Regions from separate parts of the Janthinobacterium sp. P210005 genome, predicted to be linked through region 3. Evidence: predicted binding sites of a transcription regulator. Region 3 holds the regulator's gene; each other region holds the start of a gene.
The links. Region 3 encodes FNR, which switches genes on or off when oxygen is low (the NO sensors DNR and NnrR bind a similar motif). Its sites were predicted from a motif close to TTGATNNNNATCAA; they were not measured.
Positions count from the first base shown of each region.

Region 1: the regulator FNR is predicted to act here: its motif matches at 2,080-2,093, upstream of VPH40_RS25775 (IPT/TIG domain-containing protein).
Region 2: the regulator FNR is predicted to act here: its motif matches at 1,867-1,880, upstream of VPH40_RS09995 (universal stress protein).
Region 4: the regulator FNR is predicted to act here: its motif matches at 2,490-2,503, upstream of VPH40_RS01250 (PHA/PHB synthase family protein).

Region 1 is NZ_JAZARC010000008.1:70,335-74,359, reverse strand. Features, by position in the region: gene VPH40_RS25775 (IPT/TIG domain-containing protein) at 1-1,858, opposite strand, end outside; gene metH (methionine synthase) at 2,500-4,025, shown strand, end outside.
Region 2 is NZ_JAZARC010000002.1:579-4,603, reverse strand. Features, by position in the region: gene VPH40_RS10005 (hypothetical protein) at 1-55, opposite strand, end outside; gene mltA (murein transglycosylase A) at 150-1,334, shown strand; gene VPH40_RS09995 (universal stress protein) at 1,375-1,812, opposite strand; gene VPH40_RS09990 (MFS transporter) at 1,950-3,158, opposite strand; gene VPH40_RS09985 (enoyl-CoA hydratase) at 3,332-4,025, shown strand, end outside.
Region 3 is NZ_JAZARC010000002.1:740,537-744,561, reverse strand. Features, by position in the region: gene ccoG (cytochrome c oxidase accessory protein CcoG) at 1-168, shown strand, start outside; gene VPH40_RS13330 (FixH family protein) at 271-795, shown strand; gene fnr (fumarate/nitrate reduction transcriptional regulator Fnr) at 920-1,678, opposite strand; gene VPH40_RS13320 (response regulator) at 1,928-4,025, shown strand, end outside.
Region 4 is NZ_JAZARC010000001.1:293,867-297,891, forward strand. Features, by position in the region: gene VPH40_RS01245 (universal stress protein) at 1-608, opposite strand, end outside; gene VPH40_RS01250 (PHA/PHB synthase family protein) at 632-2,428, opposite strand; gene VPH40_RS01255 (hypothetical protein) at 2,863-3,120, shown strand; gene gcvA (transcriptional regulator GcvA) at 3,117-4,019, opposite strand.

The DNA.
Region 1 (4,025 bases), on a different contig from region 3:
TTTCCAGGAATTGCTGCACCCGCGCATAGCTGTAGTCGGAGAACCAGGCGCCGCTGCAATAGCTCATCACGTCCTTCATCGGCGTGTTGCCATAGACTGCCTTGCTCAGCTGGCCGATGCTGCCTGCATAGTTGCTGTTGTACAGCGGTTGCGGGCCCAGATTGCCATTCGCATATGGGTAGTCGACAGCAGCGCCAGCCGGACCGCCGCAGGGAACGTGCTGCAGCGAGTGATTATGGCCCAGCTCATGCACGAGCGTAGTCAGCCACAGAGGCCATTGATTGGAGAATGGGTCGACCGCCGCGATGCTATTGGACTGGGCATCGAGGCCGATGGCCGACGTAAAGTCGTTGCCGCTGCTGCGCTGGTTGATGTAGGCCAGGCCGGCGGCGTTGGTGACGGACATCTTCGGCACGAAACCATAATAGTAGGCGCCGCTGTCTTCCAGCGCGCGCCGGTTTTCCAGCTTGCCCAGGGCATCGCTCCACCAGCTGTCGGCCGTGCTGCTGCCCGGCATGCTCAGTGCGGCGCGCGTCGTGATGCTGATATTTTCCGTCGCATACGGATACACGCGCAGCAGCGCGGCGCGGATCACCTCAGCGTCAGGCAGTTGCGCCACGCCATCATCGGTGCTCAAGGGCACGAGCACCAGACGAATTTTGGCCAGGCTGGCCACCACGGGCGCCGCTTCCTGGCTCACTTGCACGCCGTCATTGCCGACGGCCGTCACGCGCACGCGCACGCCGGGCAAGATCCAGCCTGCAGGCAGGACGGCACTGAAATTGCCGTTGAAACTGTCATCGTTCTTCGTCGTCGGCAAGAGCGCCGGCCCCGTCATCGCGATACTGCCCAGGTTGCTGCCATTGGCGGCGGTCGCATTCAAGGTGACCGCCGGGCTGGACTGGCCCGCCTGCCCGGCCAGCACGGACACGCGCACGGCGGCCGGCTTGCCGCGCGTCAGGCGCAAGGCCGTATTGCTGGCATTCAAATTCAGTACTTGCGCGAAATCAATGCTGCCCAGGGTAAAGGCCGACACCGTGCCCGCATTCACGGCGATGCGCGACGCAGCCGCCAGCATCACGTTGCCCGTTGCCGCGGCCGGCGCGGACAGCAGCAGCTGGCTGGCAGTGGCGCTGACGATGACGGCCGGCGTATTACCCACCGACGCCGAAGTGACCTGGTCGAGATTGCTGCCCTGCACCGTCACGGACAAGCGTCCGTTGTTGACGGCCGAGGTGATCGACGTCACCGTCACGCTGGCCAGCACCGTGTACGTGTCGCCGCTGAGCACATCGTTGTAGGGACCGCGCACCGTCAGCGCGCCTGTCGCTGCGCCCGCAGGCACCAGCACCGTCACGCTGCCGGCCGTCTGGCTTTGCGGCGTTGCCGCCGCGCCATTGCCAAACTGCACCGCCGTCACGGCGCCCATGCCGCCGCCCGTGATCGTCACGCTGGAACCGACGCCGCCCGTCGCCGGTGCGACGCTGCCCACGCTCAATGGCAGGTACACATTGACGTTATAGCTGGTGGACGCCGTGCCGCTGGCGCTGACGAGGCTCAAGGCGCCCGATACGGGCACGCCCGGCATGGTCAGGGTGATGCTGGTATCGCTGGCGGCGCTGGTGGCAACGGTCACGCCGCCAACCTGGAAAGCCGTCACGCGGCTCAGATTCGTGCCTGTAAGCACCAGGCTGCCACCGACGGCGACATTCGCCGCCGAAACGGCCGTCACGGCAGGCAGCAGCACGGGCGTGCCCGACGTGGTCGCCACCACCGTGTCGCCGCCCCCACCGCCACCACCGCCGCAGGCGGACAGGCCCAGCATGACAAACAATGCGACAAGCAGATGGTTTTTCATGGCTGGCAACCATGTTGATGCAGCGCGATGCCGGGGAGGACACGAGATAAATGTGACATATTGGTGACTTTTGGTGAGAATTTAATTTCGAAGAACCAATATTATGGTTTAGTTCGATTCCCAAAGACAACTATTAATGCTTTTGATTCAATTGGTTTTGATAATAATTAAAATATCTGCTTGGCAAACTTTACTCTGAGCATTATTTCCCTCACTCTGTATTGGCTAAAATCAAAATTACTTTCCTTTGCAGCTATTGCCATTCGACTCATTAAAAATATGCTGATGCGGCGCAAATAATGTGGAAATTTTTCCACAGCCTAGACGCCATATTGTTCTGCCAACTTTGCTGGAAGAATTAACGTTTTGAGTAAGATTTTCAGGAATGTAATTTTCAGAAGCAGGCGTGGCGGCAGGCGATGTGTTGCAAGAAGGCCTGCCGTGGGGCGAACGGCCGCTTTTGCTTAAAACCAAAGCAGCCTGATGCCGTATAATTTTAGACCCGGTGAAATCAGGCGATTGCCACCTTCTGCCTGCCCTACCCGGCCGGCAACTCTCCGTCAGCTGATCCTGCTGACCCGCATCCGCCTCGTAACGTCTTGTCGCCGCGCCGCCGCCCGTTTGCCTATTGAAAGCATGAAATGAACGATACCGTGATCCCCGCCATGTCCCCGACCGAAGCCACCTTGCGCGCCATTCTGGCGCAGCGGATCATGATTCTCGACGGCGCCATGGGCACGATCATCCAGCAATACAAGCTCGACGAAGAAGCGTACCGCGGCGGCCCCGCCGGCCGCTTCATCGATTTCGCCGCGCCGGCCGACAGTGGCGCGCGCGAACTGTTCGTCAAGGGCAATAATGAGTTGCTGACCCTGACGCAGCCGCACATCATCCAGGAAATCCACGAGCGCTACCTGGCGGCCGGCGCCGACCTGATCGAAACGAATACCTTCGGCGCCACGACGATCGCGCAAGACGATTACCACATGGCCCACCTGGCCTATGAAATGAACGTCCAGGCGGCCAAGCTGGCGCGCACCGCCTGCGATAAATATTCCACGCCGGACAAGCCGCGCTTCGTCGCCGGCGCCCTCGGGCCCACGCCGAAGACGGCGTCGATCTCGCCAGACGTGAACGACCCGGCCGCGCGCAACGTCACCTTCGACCAACTGGTGGCCGCCTACCTGCAGCAGACGCAGGGTCTGGTGGAAGGCGGCGCCGACGTATTGCTGGTGGAAACCATCTTCGATACCTTGAACTGCAAGGCGGCCCTGTTCGCCATCGACCTGTTCTACGAGCAAAACCCGGATGTCGTGCGCCTGCCGCTGATGATTTCGGGCACCGTCACGGACGCGTCGGGCCGCATCTTGTCGGGCCAGACCGTGCCCGCCTTCTGGAATTCCGTGCGCCACGCGAAACCGCTGACCATCGGCCTGAACTGCGCGCTGGGCGCCGCCCTGATGCGCCCGTACGCGGAAGAGCTGGCCAAGATCGCAGACACCTTCGTGTGCATCTACCCGAACGCGGGCTTGCCCAACCCCATGAGCGACACGGGTTTCGACGAGTTGCCAGCCGACACGTCCGCCCTGCTGCGCGAATTTGCCGACGCGGGCTTCCTGAACATGGCGGGCGGCTGCTGCGGCACCACGCCCGAGCACATCGCCGCCATCGGCGAGTTGCTGTCAAAAAACACCCCGCGCACCGTGCCGGCCCCATCGCACGACTTGCGCCTGGCGGGCCTGGAACCGTTCGTCGTCAATGACGAGTCGCTGTTCGTCAACGTGGGCGAGCGCACCAACGTCACGGGCTCGAAGGCGTTCGCGCGCATGATTCTCAACGAGCAATATGACGAGGCGCTATCCGTGGCCCGCCAGCAAGTGGAAAACGGCGCGCAAGTGATCGATATCAATATGGATGAAGCGATGCTCGACTCGCTGGCGGCCATGACGCGCTTCCTGAACCTGATCGCCTCGGAACCCGACATTTCGCGCGTGCCCATCATGGTCGACTCGTCGAAATGGTCGGTCATCGAAGCGGGCCTGAAATGCGTGCAGGGCAAGGCCATCGTCAACTCGATTTCCATGAAGGAAGGCGAAGAGGAATTCCTGCGCCAGGCAAAGCTGTGCCGCCGCTACGGCGCGGCCGTCATCGTCATGGCCTTCGATGA
Region 2 (4,025 bases), 740 kb from region 3:
CTATAAATGCCAGCAAGAAGAACGCCACCAGCGCCTCTATCATCAAGATCCACATACGCATCCCTATGTTATTTACCCGCAGCCCATTTACCAGCCGTCTGTTTACACGCGGTAGTCTACCCGTTTCAATCGGCGCCGTCGCGCTTGTCTTGTCCGCCTGCACCACGCCGCCCGTCGCGCCGCCCGCTGCTTCCAGCGGCAAGGCGCCCGCCATTGCGCCGACCGTCGTCAAGCCTGTGCCTGCCAAGCCGGCCGATGCCAAGGATGCCACGGATGTGGCGGCGCCCACCTTCGTGCCCGCCAAGTTTGCCGCCTTGCCAGGCTGGGCTCGCGACGACATGCGCGCCGCCTGGCCCGCCTTCATGGCTTCGTGCGGCGTGCTGGTGAAACGGCCGGACTGGAAGGAATCGTGCACGATTGCGCGCCAGGTCAATGCCGACAGCGACAAGGCCATCCGCCTGTTTTTCGAGACCTTCTTTGTGCCAAATCAAGTCCTCACCGCCGATGGCGCCAATACTGGACTGGTGACCGGTTATTACGAGCCATTGCTGCACGGCGCGCGCAAGCGCGGCGGTCCATACCAGACACCGCTGTACAAGGTGCCTGACGATCTGGTCTCGGTGGACTTGTCCGGCGTGTATCCGGAGCTGAAAAACATGCGCTTGCGGGGCAAGCTGGTCGGCAAGAAGGTGATACCGTACGCAACTCGCGCCGACATCGAGCGCGCCACGTCCGTCACTGGCAAGGAATTGCTGTGGGTGGATGACGAAGTCGAGGCGTTCTTCCTGCAAGTGCAGGGTTCCGGGCGCGTACAGCTGACCGATACGCAGGAAACCGTGCGCGTGGCGTACGCGGATCAAAACGGCCATCCGTATAAATCGATCGGCCGCTACCTGGTCGACAAGGGCGAGCTGACCCTGAGCCAGGCGTCCGCGCAGGGCATCAAGGCGTGGATCGCGGGCCATCCCACGCGCAAGGATGAATTGTTCAACGCCAACCCGAGCTATGTCTTCTTCAAGGAAGAGCGCTTGCCCGATCCGAAAGTGGGGCCGAAGGGCGCGCTGGGTGTGCCGCTGACGCCGCAGCGCTCGGTGGCCATCGATTCGCGCTTCCTGCCGCTGGGTGCGCCCGTGTTCCTGTCCACCACGCAAGCCAATAGCGAAATTCCCATGCAGCGCCTGGTGATGGCGCAGGATACGGGCGGCGCCATTCGCGGGCCGATCCGGATCGATTATTTCTTTGGCTTTGGCGCGGAAGCTGCCGAGAATGCGGGCCGCATGAAACAGAGCGGCGCCGTGTGGGTGTTGTTGCCGAAGCAGGCGCCGGCGCGCTGAGTTTCTCGCGGCGCCGGGCGGGGATTGCGCTAGCGCAAGGTTAGCGCAGGACCATGACGGGTAAATGGGTGTGGGCCAACACTTTTTGCGTTTCGCTGCCCACGAACAGCTTGTTCAAGCCCTTGCGGCCATGCGAGGCCATCAGGATGATGTCGCAATGGTAGGTTTGCGCCGCATTGACGATTTCATCGTGCGGGCTCGGCGATACGGCCACCACGCCTTCGAAAGGCACGCCGGCAGCGCTTGCCGCTGCGCCGATCTTGTCGATGGCGCGTTGCGAGGCTTCTTGCATCTGCTGTTCATACAGGCTGGCGTCGAGCACGATGCCGCCGTCGGCCATCGGCGAGAACGGGAAGGGCTGCACCACGCTGATGGCAACCAGCTTGGCTTTGTTCAGCTGGGCGAAGGCGAGGGCGGTCTCGGCGGCTTTGTCGGACAACGGCGAGCCGTCGGTGGGAAATAAGATGGTGTTAAACATAGCGTGCTCCTCAAGTGATGTCAGACAGCTTATGGATTTACATCAATTAAAACCTTGATATAAATCAAACCTCACAGGCTTTGGCGTGAATAATGTCGCCAAGGCAATCTTTTAACAGTGTATGCCCGTTCATCGCTTCAGGTGCGCACGCTACGCAGCGGCGTGCCCCATACCATGGCCACCGTCAACAGGATGCTGCCGGCCGCGATGCAAGCGAGACCATTGCGCACGCCAAAGTGTTCCGCGATCCAGCCGGCGGCCAGCGCGCCCAGCGGCGCCGTCGCCACCGTCAGGAAGCGCATGGTCGATGTCATGCGGCCCAGCATGGGGTCGGGCGTCACCTTCTGGCGCAGGCCCAGGTAGGGAATAAAGAACAGCATCACGCCGCAATCGAAAAAGAACATCAATATGGCATACGCCACGGCGCTGGCGGCCGCGCTGCCGAACAGTGCTGCCGGAATCGTCGGCGTCAGGGCAAAGCACACGGAGGTGGATGCCAGGCCGATCAGGATGGTGCGGCCGGCGCCGTAGCGCTTCGTCAATGGCTTGACGATGAAGGCGCTGAGTAGCACGCCGGCGCCGCCCAGCATCTGCGTCATGCCCAGCACGCCAGGACTCATGCCCAGATCGCGCGTGGCGAACAGCACCATCAAGGCCATGCTGGCGTAAAACAGGAAGTGCCAGATGCCGGCGCCCCAGGCCAGCGCGCGCAGCAGCGGTTCGCGCCACACGAACAGCAAGCCGTCGGCGATGTCGCGCAAGGCGTGCTTGTCGGATGGCGCCGGCCGTGGATCGCGCACGCTCATGGCGCGCAAATTGAAGACGGAAATCAGATAGCCGCACGCCGTGCACAGGATGGCGACGGGTGCGGACAGCACTTGCACCAGTACGCCGGCCAGGCCGGGGCCGATCAGGCGCGACGCCGATTCGGTGGCGGCAAATTTCGACTGCGCATCGATCAAGCCATCGCGGCCCACGAGGAAAGTCAGAAACACCTGCTCGGCGCCGCCACCCACGACGAAGCCCGTGCCGATGATGAACCCCACTATATATAACCACGGCATCGACAGCACGTCGCACCAATAGGCCACTGCCACGCTGGCCAGGGCCAGGCCGGACATGCTTTCGCTGAACAGCATGATCGGATGCTTGCTGCGCCGGTCCAGCAGCACGCCGACGGGCAAGCCGAACAGGGCGAACGGCAGCGCCTGCAAGGCAACCAGCACGCCCATCTGTTCCGGCGTCGCATGCAATAACAGCACCGCGCACAGGGGCAGGGCCAGCGAGGTGATCTGGGCGCCGAAGCAATTGAGGCCGTTGCTGAACCACAGGCGGCGGAAATTCACGCTGGCGGCGCTGCCGTCGCCGCGCAGGTAATGGGCGCAGTACTGGAAGAGGGAGGAGAAAATATCTTGCTCGATATGAAATGATCAGGCTCACAATAATAGCAGCGCACCTGCCGCGCCGCTGCCGTTAGCCGCTACAATCGTTGTCACCGTGTTCATCCAGAGGAGACTATATGCAATACGAAGACTTGATCATCGATATCCAGGGCAAAGTGGCGCTTATCCGCCTGAATCGCCCGAAGGCCTTGAATGCCTTGAACGACAACATGATGAATGAGCTGGGCGACGCCTTGCTGAAGTTCGATGCGGATGACAATATCGGCTGCATCGTGCTCACTGGCAGCGAAAAAGCGTTTGCCGCCGGCGCCGACATCGCCGCCATGGCCGATTACACCTACCCGGACACCTTTACCCAGGGCTACATCAGCCGCAACTGGGAACATATCTTGCGCGTGCGCAAACCTGTGGTGGGCGCGGTGGCCGGCTATGCGCTCGGTGGCGGTTGCGAACTGGCCATGATGTGCGATTTCCTGATCGCCGCCGACAGCGCCAAATTTGGCCAGCCGGAAATCAAGGTCGGCGTCACGCCGGGTGCGGGCGGCACGCAGCGCTTGCCGCGCGCCATCGGCAAGGCCAAGGCCATGGATCTGCTGTTGACGGCGCGCACCATCGATGCCGCCGAGGCGGAGCGCATCGGCCTGGTGTCGCGCGTCGTGCCGGCCGATAAGTTGCTGGAAGAAACCCTGTCTGCCGCCAAGACTATTGCCGCCATGCCGACCTCGGTGGCCATGATGATCAAGGATTGCGTCAACCGCGCCTTTGAAACCACCTTGACGGATGGTGTCGCCTACGAGCGCCGCTTGTTCC
Region 3 (4,025 bases):
GAAGAAGTGACCTTGCAGCCGACGGAAACGCTGGGTTGGCCGATCCGCCTGCGCGTGCCGCACGGCGTGGGAGAGAAGGGCTCGAACAAGATTGCGATCGAATTGCAATCGCTGGACGACCCATCGCTGCATGTGCGTGAAAGCGCGGTATTCATCGTGCCGCGTTAACAAGGAAAGGCGGACGGGGACCGGGTGCCCTCGCCGCCGCCACGAAGTTGCAGGAAGGCCGGTCCCCATGCGGGGACTGGCTGATTAAACAGGAGAAATATCATGTCCGACAGTCTGAAACTGCAAGCACCCGTTGCACCGTGGTACAAGCATCGCTGGCCATGGCTGCTGATGATCGGCCCCGGCCTGTCCGTGGTCGTCGGCAGCTTCATGGGCTATATCGCGTTTACGCAGCCCGATGCACTGGTGGTGGGCGATTATTACAAGCAGGGCAAGGCGATCAACCAGGATTTGAAGCGTGACACGATCGCCAGCGACCTGGCGATGGATACGCGCCTGTCGTATGACGTGGCGCAAGCACGCCTGACCGGTTCCGTGCACAGCTTCGGCAAGGCCTATCAGGCGCCTTTACAGCTGCACCTGGCGCATGCGACCCTGCCGGAAAAAGATATCAAGGTGCTGGTGCAGCCCGATGCGGCCGGCAATTTTTCCGTGGCGCTGCCGATGCTCGAGCGCAGCCGCTGGCAAGTGCTGGTGGAAAACGACAAACGCGAGTGGCGCCTGTCCGGCATCTGGACCTGGCCCCTGCAGCGCAGCATCGCGCTGCATGCGGATGAAGAGCTATAACGTACAGCGCCGGGAAAACCGTAGCGAGCGGCAGTGATTTGTGGTTGAGAAGCGCAGCTGTGCTATAGCACAGCGAGCATCGCAAGCCGCAAAGCGCGACGCGCAGCAGGTTTTGACGGTGCTGTTACTTGCAGACGTCCGTGCCGGCCGTAATGGCTTTCAGCTTGGCCGGCTGCAGGATTTCAATTTCCCGGTTGGAGACGCGCAACCAGCCTTCCTTCTTGAACTTCGACAGCAGGCGGCTGACGCTCTCGATGGTCAGGCCCAGGTAGTTGCCGATTTCCTCGCGCGACATGCGCAGCTGGAAATTGCTGCCCGAATAGCCGCGCGCTTCATAGCGCGACGCCAGGTTGACGATGAAGGCGGCAAAGCGCTGCGTCGCCTGCATATTGCCCAGCAACAGCATGACGCTTTGCTCGCGCGTGATTTCCTGGCTCATCATGCGGTGGAAATGGCGCAGCAGGGTCGGCATATTGCCCAGCAATTGTTCCAGGCTGGAAAACGGGATTTCACACACTTCGCTGTCTTCCAGCGCCACCGCATTACAGTGGTGGCGGTCGGCGCTGATGGCGTCCATGCCCAGCAGTTCGCCCGCCATCTGGAAGCCCGTCACCTGCTCTTCGCCGCCCGGATTGATCTGGTACGTCTTGAAATGCCCCAGGCGGATCGCATACAGGTTCTGGAACGAGTCGCCGATGCGGAACAGCGAGGCGCCGCGCACGATCTTGCGGCGGCGGCCGATGATCTGGTCCAGCCTGTCCATGTCGCCCACATCGAGGCCCATCGGCAGGCACAATTGATGCATGCTGCAGGTCGAGCATCGCGCACGCAACGCCTCCACGTTCACGGTGGGCAAGGTTGGAGTGAGTAGCGCTTCAGTCATGTCGGTACCTTTTAGAAAATGCAACAACAAGTTTACTGCATACAGCCGCATACAGGGTTGCCGTATGCCAATTTCACCGTAAATTCGGCGAATAAACGACGTCCAGCCTTTAATTATATGGCAACATCGTCAAAAGCCCGTAGGGGGCGGGCAATTTGCGCGGCGGCGCTTGCCAAGCTGGGGCATTGATAGGAAAATTCCTGACAGCATTATCTGCCGCCTGTGCCGCCCGGTACTGAAAAGGAAATCATGAAGCCTCTCGGCATTAAAGCAAAAGTCGCGCTGGCCACCAGCCTGACCTCGATCGCCATGATCGCGCTGGTCACCATGATCCAGGTGCAGCACATGCGCGACGACTTCACCCGAGTACTGCTGAGCCAGCAATCGTCCCTGATCACCCGCACCGCCGCCGAGCTCGACGACAAGCTGGGCATGCTGCTGCAGATCGTCACCCTGACGGCCCGACAACAGCCGCCGGAATTGATCGCCCGGCCCGCCCAATTGCGCGAATACTATTCGCGCCGCTCGATGCTGGTGCTGTTCGATGACGTGCTGGTACTCGACGCGCATGGCGCCGTCGTGGCCGACATGCCGGAGGTAGCGGGGCGCGCCGGCATCAACGTCGCCGAGCGCGAGTATTTCCAGACCGTCCTGCGCACGCGCCAGCCCATGATCACCGAACCGATGCTGGGCAAGTCGAGCGGCATGCCCATCGTGCAGATGGTGGCGCCCGTGCTGGCCGCCGATGGCCAGGTGGCCGGCGTGGTGATCGGCGTGCTGCGCCTGTACAAGGACAACCTGCTGGGCCGCCTGCGCTCGGAAAAGATCGGCAAGAACGGCTATTACTTCATCCTCACGCGCGGCGCCGTGCCGCGCTACGTGCTGCATCCCGATACCAGCCGGCTGTTGCAACCGCGCCAGCCGAACGCCAACCTGACGACGACCCGGCTGCTGCAGGAAGATGGCGAAGGCAGCATGGTCAGCACCAACAGCCGCGGCATCACGGCCGTCAACAGCTTCAAGCGCCTGAAATCCGTAAACTGGCTGCTGGCCGCCTCGCTCCCCGTCGAGGATGCCTTCGAGCCGTTCGATGGCGTGCTGTACCGGCTGGTGCTGTGGAGCATCCTCGCCTCGCTGCTGGCCGCCTTTGTTCTGGGCTGGGTCACCGTGCGCCTGCTGTCGCCGCTGGTGCGCCTGCGCGACACCCTGCAAGCCCTGCGCACCAGCGGCAGCCGCTTCACGCCCGTGCCGGTGCAGCAGCGCGACGAGATCGGCGAACTGACGGAAGCGTTCAACGGCCTGATGAGCGAACGCGACCGCCTGCAGCAGGAACTCGAATCGCGCGCGGCGGAACTGGAACAGGAACGCGACCGGGCCGAGGCGGCGAACCGCGCGAAGAGCGATTTCGTGGCCAACATGAGCCATGAAATCCGCACGCCCCTCAATGCCGTGCTGGGCATGGTGTATTTGCTGGGCAATACCAGGCTCGACACGGAACAGCGCAAGTATCTGACCATGGTCAGAGTGGCGGGCCAGTCGCTGCTGGGCATCCTCAACGACGTGCTCGACTATTCGAAGATCGAGGCACGGCGCATGGAATTGTCGCCCGTCGAATTCGACCTCGACGAAGTCATGAATACCCTGGCCACGACGATGACGATGAATGCGGGCGAAAAGGAGCTGGAACTGGCCATCGCCGTCGAGCCCGACGTGCCGCGGCGCCTCGTGGGCGACGCCCAGCGCCTGCAGCAAATCCTCGTCAACCTGGCCGGCAACGCCATCAAGTTCACGGAGAGCGGCGAAGTGGTGGTGGCCGTCAGCCTGGCCGAGAGCGAGAGCGGCCGCGCCTGGCTGCGCTTCGAAGTGCGCGACACGGGCATCGGCATGACGGAACTGCAGCAACAGCAGCTGTTTGCCGCGTTTTCCCAGGGCGACCAGAGCATCACGCGGCGCTTCGGCGGCACGGGCCTGGGCCTGGCCATCAGCAAGCAGCTGATCCACATGATGGGCGGCGACATCGCCGTCGCCAGCAGCGAAGGCAAGGGCAGCCGCTTCTGGTTCAGCGTGCCCTTCGAGATGCTGGCGCAGCCGGCAGAAACGCGGCGCACGCCGGCGCTGGGCCAGCTGCGCCTGCTGGTGGCCGACGACAACCGCACCACGCGCGAACTGATCGTCAAGCTGATCGAGGCGTGGGGCTGGCTGGCCGACGAAGTGGACTCCGGCTTTGCCGCCATCGAACTGTACCGCGAACGCCTGGCGCAGCAGCAACCGTATGATGTGGTGCTGGCCGACTGGCACATGCCCGTCATGGATGGCCTGGCCACGGCCAAGGCCATCCGCCAGGCGG
Region 4 (4,025 bases), on a different contig from region 3:
GGCTGCTCGCCGTGCGCGGCCGGCTGGGCGTGCGAATTGACGACGGCCAGGGTGACTTGCCGCGCCTTTTGCAGCAGCGGCAGCGCATCGGTGATGGCGCGCAGCGCTTCGGCGCTGCCGTTCCAGGCCAGCAGCGGATGCTGCGCGGCGCCGGCCGGCGCGGCGGAGGGCGCGTGCGGCACCATCAGCACGGGCCGGCCGCAATGGAGCATCAGGTATTCGGCCGTGCCGGCGATGACGCGCGACGGCGTATCCTGCGCATCCGTCTGGCCCAGGATCAGCAAGTCGCAATAGCGCGCCTGCAGCAGCAGCGCACCTTGCGCGTCGTCGTCGACGAAGCGCGTTTCGTAGGCGCCCAGGCCTTCCTCGCGCGCGATGCGCTCGAAGTCGTGCAAGGCTTCGCTGGCCTGGGTGCGCAGCGCCTGCATCTGCGCCGGCGCAAACTGCAGCGCGTTGACGCCGCCGCCATACGCGTAGCGCGAGATGCCGCTCATGGCCGAACCGATCAGGTGCGCCCCTTCGGCGATGGCCAGGCGCACGGCCAGGCGGATGCGCTGGGCGCAGTGGCGGGAATTGTCGACGTGGACCAGCAGGGTGGTGTAGGGCATGGCGTTTCCTCGGTTGTCAGTTGTCAGGTCTGCAGCACGTAGCTGCCCGGCGCGTCGCCCAGGTCGGGGCCCATGGCCGGCGGCGCCACTTGCGCACCCGCTTGCTGCGCCAGCCAGGCTTGCCAGGCGGGCCACCAGGAACCGTCATGGTGCGGCACGTCGCGCTGCCAGCTGTCCGCGTCGACATAGGGCGCGTCGTGGCGGTGCGTGGCCAGCTGGTAGCTGCGGCGCGGCTGGCCCGGCGGCGAGACGACGCCCGCGTTGTGGCCGCCCGAGGTGAGCAGGAAGGTGACGTCCGTGTCGGTCAGCAGCTGCAGTTTGTAGACGGAGCGCCACGGCGCCACGTGATCCGTCAGGGTGCCGACGGCAAAGATGGGCGCATCGATGTCGGGCAGGGCGATGTGGCGGCCTGCCGTGCGGTAGCGGCCTTCGGCCAGGTCGTTGTGCAGGAACAGGCGGCGCAGGTACTCCGAATGCATGCGGCAGGGCATGCGCGTGGCGTCCCCGTTCCAGGCCATCAGGTCGCTATCCTGTTCATCTTGTCCCAGCAGGTAGTGGTTCAAGCGGCGCGACCAGATCAGATCGTTCGAGCGCAGCAACTGGAAGGCGCCCGCCATCTGCTTCGTATCGAGGTAACCCTGCTTCCACATGGCCGCTTCCAGGAAGCTGACCTGGCTGTCGTCGATGAACAGCGACAGTTCGCCCGGCTCCTTGAAGTCCACCTGCGAGGCCAACATGGTGAGGCTGGCCAGGCGCGCATCGCCATCGCGCGCCATCGTCGCGGCGGCGATCGCCAGCAGGGTGCCGCCCAGGCAGTAGCCGGCCGCGTGCACCTGCGGCGCGCCCGTGATGCGGGCAACGGCGTCGAGCGCATCCATCACGCCCAGCTGGCGGTAGTCTTCCAGCGACAGTTCGCGGTCTTCTTCCTGCGGGTTTTTCCAGGAAATCATGAACACCGTGTGGCCCTGGCCCACCAGGTAGCGCACCAGCGAATTGTGCGGCGACAGGTCGAGAATATAGAACTTCATGATCCAGGCGGGCACGAACAGCAGCGGCGTGGCATGCACGCTCTTTGTCGCGGGCGCGTACTGTATCAATTCGATCAAGTCATTGCGGTAGACCACCTTGCCCGGCGTGACGGCCACGTTTCCGCCCACCTTGAACGTGGCTTCGCCGGCCGCGCCGGCGCCCATGGCGGCGCGCTGCCAGTCGTCGGCCGCGTGGACCATGCCGCGCGCCAGGCTGGCGCCGCCGCTCGCGAGGGTAGCTTGCTGCACCACGGGATTGGTCAGCAGGAAGTTCGACGGCGCCAGCATGTCGAGCCACTGGCGCACGGTAAACGTGACGACATCCTCGTGGTGCGGCGAGACGCCGCGCACGCCCGTGGTGGCGCGGTGCCACCACTGCTGCTGCAGCAGGAAACCCTGGTAGACGAGATTGTAGGGCCAGCGTTGCCAGGCCGGGTCGTCGAAGCGCCGGTCCTGCGGCAGCGGCGCGATGCACGGCGGTTCGGCGGCGCCGCCGGTCAGGGTCGATTGCCAGGCATATTGCTGCCAGCGGCCGATCTTCTTCCTCGCTTCCTGCAGCAGCGTTTGCTGCTTCGACGGCGCCAGCGCCAGGTGGCTGAGCCAGTCGGCATACGCGTTGCCCAGCGCGGCCGGCGAAATGCCGCCCGTGAACTTGCCCAGCCAGGCGTTCAGCAGCAGGTCGAGCGTGGCGCCTTCCGGCGCGCTTTCCGGATAGCCGGGAACCGGCACGCCTTGCCAGGCGCTGCCCAGGCGCTCGTGTGCAAACTTTTGCTCCGCATTGCTCGACTGCATCTTGTTCATCTGGGGCTCCCGTCATTTTTTTACAGGATAGCAAGAGCTTGTTCAAAAAATTATGATCTACATCAAGTTTGGCCGGATGCCTGCGGCCGGCAACCTGCCGCCGGGATGGCAGAGTCCGTTTGCTGCATAAACGAAATGCATTCCAACGAATTTACTGATTGCAATAATTAAAATTGAATTTTCCATGCGGCGATACCCGGACTCGATGGCGGCGCCAGTGTCCAGTACCCCATTTTACACTCTGTCAAGGCGGATTTCTTTGCGCCACGATGCATGCTGGCAAACCAAAAAAATTGTTTCTTTTTGGATTTATTTATTGTATTTGGTAAATTTATGCAGCAAAATGCCATTACAGCCTGAGCAGCAGGCGTGCAGGCCGTTCAAGCCGGCGGGACAGGCCGGTAACCGGAATCGAGGAGAGGGACATGCTTACGAACTGGATGACAAGCGGCAGGGCAGATGCCTGCAGGGGCAATACGGCGTTCAGGCGCGGCATGGCGCGCGATACCGCGGGCGCTGTGCGACCGGCCTTGGGCCGCCTGCAGGCGCTCGCCTACCTGGCGCTGCTGTTGGCCGTGCTGCCCGCCGCAAGCTGCATCGCCATGGGACGCGCCGGCGTGCCGGTGCTGTTCAGCACCGCGTGCGGCGTGGTGTCGTGCGCGGCCGGCGGCGATGTGTTCTAGCGCGTGGCCTGCGCTTCCTCGCAAATCCATGCCATGAATGCCTGCACGGCAGGGCGCGTGGCTGCGTCGGGCCGCGTCACCAGATAGTAGGCAAAGCGCGCGGGCCACGGCAAGTCCAGCACTTGCACCAGGCGCCCGGCGGCGATTTCTTCCTGCGCGTACAGCTGCGGCACCAGGGCCAGGCCCTGGCCCGCCTCGGCCGCGCGTATCAACAGAAAATCATCTTCGAAGGCCGAGCCGCGCAGCGCCCGCGCCGCATCCTCGCTGCCGTCCGGCGCGCCATGCGCGGCCAGCCACAGGGGCCAGTCGGCGCGGTCCGTGTCGTGCAGCAGCGGGTAGCGCAGGCAATCGGCCGGCGTGGCGATGGGCGGCTGGCCCGCCATCAGGGACGGGCTGGCGACGGGCACCAGCACGGGCGCCATCAAACGCGTCACCTGCAAGCCCGGATAGTCGCCCAGGCCGTGGCGCAAGGCCACGTCGACCCGGTCGCGGCGCAAGTCGACCAGCGCGGATGTCGCTTCCACGCGCACCTCGATATGGGGATGGCGCTGGTTGAAGCGGCCCAGGCGCGGCACCAGCCACGCGGCGGCAAAGGTGGCGACCGTGCTGACGGTGAGCGTCTGGCGCGCGCCCATGTCTTCCAGCGCCTGGCTGGCGCCGGCGATCTGCGCGAAGGCGCCCAGCAGGGCGGGGTGGACCCTGGCGCCCGCCTCGGTCAGGCGCAAGCCCTGGCGTTCGCGCGTAAACAGGGGCATGCCGACCCGTTCTTCCAGCAGGCGGATTTGCTGGCTGACGGCGCCCGACGTCACGTGCAGCGCTTCGGCGGCTGCCTTGATGCTGCCGCGCTGGCCCACTTCGACAAAGGCGCGCAGCGCCTGGAGCGGTAAAGGATGCGTCATCGATAT